DNA from 2 places in the Exiguobacterium sp. s150 genome. Region 1 is predicted to be linked to the other one. Evidence: riboswitches for the same ligand, from Rfam matches in the RefSeq annotation. Region 1 holds a riboswitch; the other holds the start of a gene.

Region 1 (3,410 bases):
CGCATCATGCCGAATTTTACGATACACCATCGATTTCCCACAGTAGGAGGGGCCATGAACCATTTCCGCAAGATGTCTGCCCTCGGTTGGGGTGTTTGGAGTTTATTTCTTCTGCTGACCGTCACCTTGTTCGCGACAGGCGTATTGAACGCACCGGCGATCGAGCCGCTGCCGTTCATCTTGATCGCGTTACTCGTCATCATCTTCCAAATGGACTCAATCGAGCGTAAAGGCGTTTATTTCACATTTTCAGAAAGCATCGTCCTCATCATCTTTTTATTCTTCGATTTTGAGACAGCGTTATTCGTCAACCAAATCGGATTGCTCGTCTTCCAATTCGTCAACTTGAAGCCGCGCGTCGCGCTCAGGCGTTTCCGCTTCACGTACCCGTGGAATGCGATCACGTCTTTCTTAGAACTCGCCATCCCGGCAAGCGTCTATTTGGCGCTCGGCGGACAGACCGGTCTTGGGTTTTATACGCAAGACTCGTTCCTCCCGCTCGCCGGACTGATTCTCGCCATCATCGTGAACACCGTCATTCAAAAGTATCAAGTCGGTTGGTGGTTCCGTGTCGATGTGCCCGTCCGTGATTTTTTAAGCATCGCGTTTTACACGTATATCGTCAGCCTCGTCTTTATTTTGGCCGCTTCCTTTTTCCGCGAGACGAACTTGCTCGTCGTCAGCAGCATCGCCGCCGCGCTCACGTTTTTCATCAAGCGGCTGTTGATTCAAAAAGGACGGCAAGACGCGTTCAAATCGCTCATCGAGCAGTATGACGAGGCAAAAGAAGCTGTCTCCTTGTCGCAAAGCGAGGCCCAAGCGATTGAAGTATTTTTAAGCCAATGTGAACGGCTGAATCAATATGACGCCGGCTTCGTCGAGTTCGCCTTGTTCGACCGCTCGCTCTACTTCGACTTGAAGACGCGTCAACCAGTCGAAAGGCCCCGCGTGTTCGACTTACTCGAAACGTCGCATCCTTTCGAAACGTCGGTCGAGTATGAGATGCGGTTTGAATGGGACGCTCCATTATCCGAAGAGTTCCATGACGACTATCATAGTTTTATCTCGGTCCGTTCCGAGGAGATCGAAGGCATTCGCACATGGCTCATCATGACAGGCGAACACGCTTACGGTTACCCGCTCATCATTCAGCGCGAAATCGTCAAGCTGCTCAAATCGTTCAATCGGACGATTAGCCGCTGCCATGAGCGAGACCGCTTGTATACCGAGAGCCGGACGGATAGTCTGACGCTCCTCGCCAACGCGCGGGCGTTTTACGAATATGGAATTCAACAAATTTCAGACGGATCGATGTACCCCATCTCCGTCGCCATGCTCGATATCGATTTCTTCAAGAAAATCAATGACACGCATGGTCACCAAGTCGGGGATGGCGTTCTCCAAGAGTTCGGCCGACGGATTCGCCAGGCGCTTCGGACCGAGGACTTTGCGGCGCGCTACGGAGGCGAGGAGTTCATTCTGCTCTTGAACCATTGCGACACCGACCAGGCCGTCGAAATCGCCGAGCGTATCCGGCAAAAAATCGAAGCGACGCCGTTCCGTGTCGACGGCATCGACATCCAAGTGACCGCCTCAATCGGGGTCGATACGATTCAAGCGTTCGGTGATCAACGACTCGACGACACGATTCGAAACGCCGACCGGGCGCTTTACGTCGGCGGCAAATACGCCGGGCGCAACCGGGTCGCCCATTTTCAATATTTGACGACCTGACTCATCCCTATGCGAAGCGCATAGGGATTTTCTATTGACAAACCGGTTCGAAACAGATAGGTTAGGGAACGTGTCTTATAACTAAATCATCCGACTTTTTTATCAAGAGAGACCGAGGGACTGGCCCTGCGACGTCTCGGCAGCGGGGAACCTGTGCCAAATCCAGCAAGCACGTGCTTGAAAGATGAAAAAGGCGCTTCTTACATGGAGAGAGCCTTTTTCGAAGGGCTCTCTTTTTTATTTCTATGAATGAGGTGAAACGATTGGAACAACCAACTGCAAACAAATGGGCACTCTTGCCTTTACTCGTCTTCCTTGCCTTCTTTATCGGGGCCGGGGTTTACTATGGTGACTTTTATAAATTCCCGGTACTCATCGCGGCACTCATCGCCTTGATCGTCGCGGCTACGATGACGAAAGGCAGCGTCACCCAAACGGTGGAACGGATTGCCCAAGGTGCCGGCAATCCGGGCATTTTGATTATGATTTTCATCTTTCTCCTCGCCGGTGCGTTCTCGAACGTCGCGGGCGAGATTGGGGCGATTGACGCGACCGTCAACGCGGCGCTCACATTGCTCCCGCCTTCGCTCCTGTTAAGTGGACTGTTCGTCATCGCCGCCTTCATCTCGATGGCGATGGGGACATCGACCGGTACGATTGCCGCCCTCGCCCCAATCGCGCTCGGTATCCACGAAGAGAGCGGCGTCAATATCGCCATCGCCGCGGCAGCCGTCGTCGGTGGCGCCATGTTCGGAGACAACTTGTCGTTCATCTCTGACACGACGATTGCCGCCGTGCGAACGCAGCGGACGAACATGCGTGACAAATTCCGGACGAACTTTTGGATCGTCTTGCCGGCCGCGATTATTACGACGGTTCTCCTTGCCGTCCTATCGAGCGGCACGGTCTCTTCTGTCGAGATCGCTTCGTTTGAATGGTACAAGCTCATCCCGTACCTCGCCGTCATCGTCCTCGCCTTGACCGGGTTGAACGTCATCCTCGTTCTGCTCGGTGGCATCGTGTTGACCGGAATCATCGGTCTACTTGACGGGACCTTGTCAGTGACCGCGTTCGTTACGGCGGTCGCGGACGGGATGATTGGAATGGCAGAGATTTCGATTTTGACGCTCTTCATGGGCGGACTCGTCGGACTCATCTCCCATAACGGCGGCCTTACCTACTTGCGTGACGCCCTCACCTCGCGGATTCAGCGACGGGCCGGCGCCGAATGGAGCATCGCCGGACTCGTCAGTGCGACGAACGTCGCCACGGCCAACAACACGATTTCCATTCTCGTGGCAGGTCCGCTCGCAGCGAACATCGCTGACACGTATGAGATTGAGCGGAAAAAATCAGCCAGCGTGCTCGACATCTTCTCGTGCGGTGTCCAAGGACTATTGCCTTACGGTGCACAGCTCCTCATCGCTGCCGAATTGACGAACACCGCGTCCCCCGCGCTCGTCCCGTTCATGTTTTATCCGTTCCTCTTGTTCATCTGCGGTGGACTTGCCATCGCATTCAACTTCCCGCGCTTCAAGAAAAAAGCCTGACAAAAACGACCCTTTGAATCTAATCCGTTCAAAGGGTCGTTCGTTTTGCGTCGAGCTCACGTTTAAGTTGTTCGTTCCGTTTTTTGAACGCGCGCCGCTTGAGCAGTTCCTCGAGGCCACGGCTAA
Region 2 (3,410 bases), on a different contig from region 1:
TCCGATGGACCGATACGTGTCGACGTCACGTTCATAGAGGGCGACCGCGCGCCGTTTTATTTCCCCAGCAATCTGTTCGAAATCGTCCCCGCTGTTCAATTCGAGAAGCGACTCGATCACGTTTTGTAAATTGACCGCCGTCGGCCGTGTCGCGATCAAACGGCGTCCGACAATCTCGAGACGACGCGTGAAATCTGGGTCGTCGACGAGACGCTCTGCCTCTTTCGCCAGGACGAACGCCCCGAAATACGCGATCGCCGGTGCGCCTCGGACTTGGAGCGTCTCAATCGCGTGCTCCGCTTCTTCAAGCGTCTCGATCGTCACGTAACGTGCCTCATGCGGAAGGAGCGTCTGGTCTAAGAGAATCAACTCATTGGTCGAGACGTCAAAGCGAATGTTTTGCACCGTCATACGCGTACCCCCGATAACAAGGTGACGAGGCCGTCAATCGAGTCAACTTCGTGACGTTCTTTAATGAGCGCCGTACCGAGCGCGAGCGCATCGCGTTTCCGCTCGAGACGTGTCGTTTCGGGTAACGTCTCAAGGTCTGCGACGCCGGCGAGGCCGATGGCGCGGCGGATGAGTTCGCAACCGGCATAGCCGACCGTGTCGGCGAAAATCGTTTGTAACAAGTCGTCGACATATCCTTCCGTGTCGAACGGCTCGACGGCGTTCGTGAAGTTGTGGCGGAACGTCTTCTCAAACGTCTCCCACACCGTGAGGACGTCCGTGAACCGTTCGAATCGCTTGAGCGGATCGTGGAACGTGGAGAGCGTCAAATGCGCGATAATCTGTCCGACGTCGAAGCCGAACGGTCCGTAGAATGCGAACTCCGGATCGATGATTTTCGTCTCCTGCGTCGTCGCAAAGATGCTTCCTGTATGTAAGTCGCCATGAAGCAAGGCGTCATGTTTCGTGACGAATCCGACTTTCAGTTTCGCCACCTCGACTTTGAGCGCCTTGTCATGCCAGAGGCGTTCGACGTCAGGACGCAGCGCCGCCTCGATATTGTTCGACTCGGTGTCTTTATACGGATCGGTGAAAATGAGCTTTTCCGTGATGTCGCACAGCTCCGGGTTGTAATACTCCCGTTCCTTCCGCTTCTTCTCGATTGGACCGGCCGCGTAGTCGGACGTGGCGAACAACGTCTCGCCTAAAAATTCACCGACGTGACGGGCCAGTTCAGGATACGTCTTCCCTTCGAGGTAACCGGTGCGGACGATTTCATAATCGGACAAGTCCTCTAAAATCGTGTACGCGAGCGTCCGGTCGCTCCCGAGCACGTTCGGCACGAAACGTGGCACGACTTCTGCGAACTGACGCAACGCGAGCTGCTCGATCCAGGCCCGTTCAAGCGTGAGCGGCCAACTTTCCCCGACGACTTTCGCATACGGGAGCGCTTGTTTGACGATAAGACGCTGTTCGCCTTGACGGATGCGGAAGACGAGGTTCAAGTTTCCGTCCCCAATCTCATCGCATTGGGCGATCCCTCCTTCTTCAATCAGTCCGAGTGCCCGGACGTGATCGACGACCGTCTGTTCAGTAAATGGTTGATATGCCATGTCTATTTCCCCTTTCGATGATTTCCACAAAAAAAGCCCCTTTCTCCGCGAGAAAGAGGCACAGCCAGATTGGTTGTTCCTCTCATCTTTCAGACATTCGTCTGGTGGATGTAGCACCGTGCCGTACTGGTCGGTTGCTGCGGCGTCATCGGGCCAATTCCCTCTGCCAACTCGCGATAAGAGTGTGTTATTCGATTTGTGTGACTATGAGCTGAATATTACGGAGTCGACGCCCTGGTTGTCAACGCTGTTTTTTTGAGCATCGAGTCACTTTTTGTTTGCATATATGGAAACAAATTTCTAAAATAAAAAATTTTCAAAAAAGGAATTGACGCTGTGACGATTCTGTGCAAAAATTCAATTAAATTTCACAACTTCAAATCATATTCTTATCAAGAGCAGACGGAGGGACAAGCCCGATGATGTCGCAGCAACCGACCCGATTGGGCACGGTGCTAATTCTTGCAGCAGACGCTGAGAGATAAGAGTTCATTTTTTATGATGACCTCTTGCCTCGGCATGGGGTCATTTTTTGTTTGACCGGAAGGAGGAACGAACATGGGCATCATCGCCACTTATGAAATTAACCGTACGGACCGCGTGGCCGACCTCGCCGCGAAAATCGCGCTCGAGTTGACCGTCGGCACGTGGACGGACTTACCACACCTAGAACAAGCACAGTTACAAGCGTATCGCGCCGAAGTCGTCTCGACGTCACATACGGAAACGACGAGCCGCTTCAAAATCCGCTACCCGCTCCATAACGTCAGTGCGGACTTCTCATCCATCTTGACGACGACGTTCGGAAAGCTATCACTCGACGACTCGGTCCGGCTCGTCGACCTCGATTTACCTGAAGCGTTGCGCGACACGTTTCCCGGCGCCAAGTTCGGGACAGAAGGCGTCCGTCAGCTACTCGGCGTCTACGACCGGCCACTCGTCATGAGCATCTTCAAAGGGGTCATCGGCCGAGACTTGACCTTTTTAGAAGCACAGCTCCGTGACCAGCTCGACGGGGGCATCGATATCGTCAAAGACGACGAGATTTTATATGACAATCCGCTCACCCCTTCACTTGAGCGGGCGCAGATCGGCCGCACCGTCTTAGACGAGCATTACGAGGCGACCGGAAAACGTGCCCTGTACGCCGTCACGCTAAGCGGACCGGTGTTCACGTTACGTGACCAAGCGCTACGGTTGATTGACGCTGGGGCAACGGCCCTCCTCTTCAACGTCTATACATACGGGCTCGATACCTTGCGTGAGCTGGCGAAAGACCCGGACGTGAACGTGCCGATTTTAGCGCACCCGGCGTTCGCCGGCGCCTTGACCGGTTCAATCAGCCATGCACTCCTACTCGGGAAGCTTCCTCGACTCGCCGGTGCCGACTTGACGCTCTTTCCATCGCCGTACGGATCGCTCGCGACGCCGCGTGACGAGGCGCTCCTCATCCGCGATGTAAGCGCGGAACCGAGCGAAAGAAAAGCGATTCTCCCGGTCCCGTCAGCCGGGATTCATCCAGGGCTCGTTCCCGACATCATCCGTGATTTCGGAACCGATGTCGTCATCAATGCCGGTGGTGGCATCCACGGACACCCAGACGGCGCCGCAGCCGGGGCCCGGGCGTTCAAACAGGCCATCGCGCACGTCCTCGGACAACGAGACGGCCAGACGACCGAGCTCGAGACGGCATTGAAAGCGTGGACGACGCGATGACGGTCCATATCCTCTGCGATTTCGACGGGACCATCACAGCCGAGGACAACATCATCGCCTTGATGAAGGCGTTCGCCCCTCCCGAATGGATCGAGCTGAAAGACGCGATCCTCGCCCAAGACATCTCGATTC

What was found. Region 1 has a riboswitch for S-adenosylmethionine ahead of KNP76_RS11175 (Na+/H+ antiporter NhaC family protein). Riboswitches for the same ligand answer to the same signal wherever they lie in the genome.
Region 2: linked by a shared signal. The riboswitch ahead of mtnK (S-methyl-5-thioribose kinase) and the one ahead of KNP76_RS11175 (Na+/H+ antiporter NhaC family protein) in region 1 are both predicted to bind S-adenosylmethionine.

Annotation. Positions count from the first base shown of each region.
Region 1 is NZ_JACSMC010000023.1:15,813-19,222, forward strand. Features, by position in the region: gene KNP76_RS11170 (GGDEF domain-containing protein) at 55-1,734, shown strand; SAM riboswitch class I at 1,831-1,925, shown strand; gene KNP76_RS11175 (Na+/H+ antiporter NhaC family protein) at 1,998-3,284, shown strand; gene KNP76_RS11180 (TVP38/TMEM64 family protein) at 3,313-3,410, opposite strand, start outside.
Region 2 is NZ_JACSMC010000011.1:727-4,136, forward strand. Features, by position in the region: gene mtnA (S-methyl-5-thioribose-1-phosphate isomerase) at 1-411, opposite strand, end outside; gene mtnK (S-methyl-5-thioribose kinase) at 408-1,562, opposite strand; SAM riboswitch class I at 1,642-1,745, opposite strand; SAM riboswitch class I at 1,949-2,050, shown strand; gene KNP76_RS07245 (2,3-diketo-5-methylthiopentyl-1-phosphate enolase) at 2,121-3,278, shown strand; gene KNP76_RS07250 (2-hydroxy-3-keto-5-methylthiopentenyl-1-phosphate phosphatase) at 3,275-3,410, shown strand, end outside.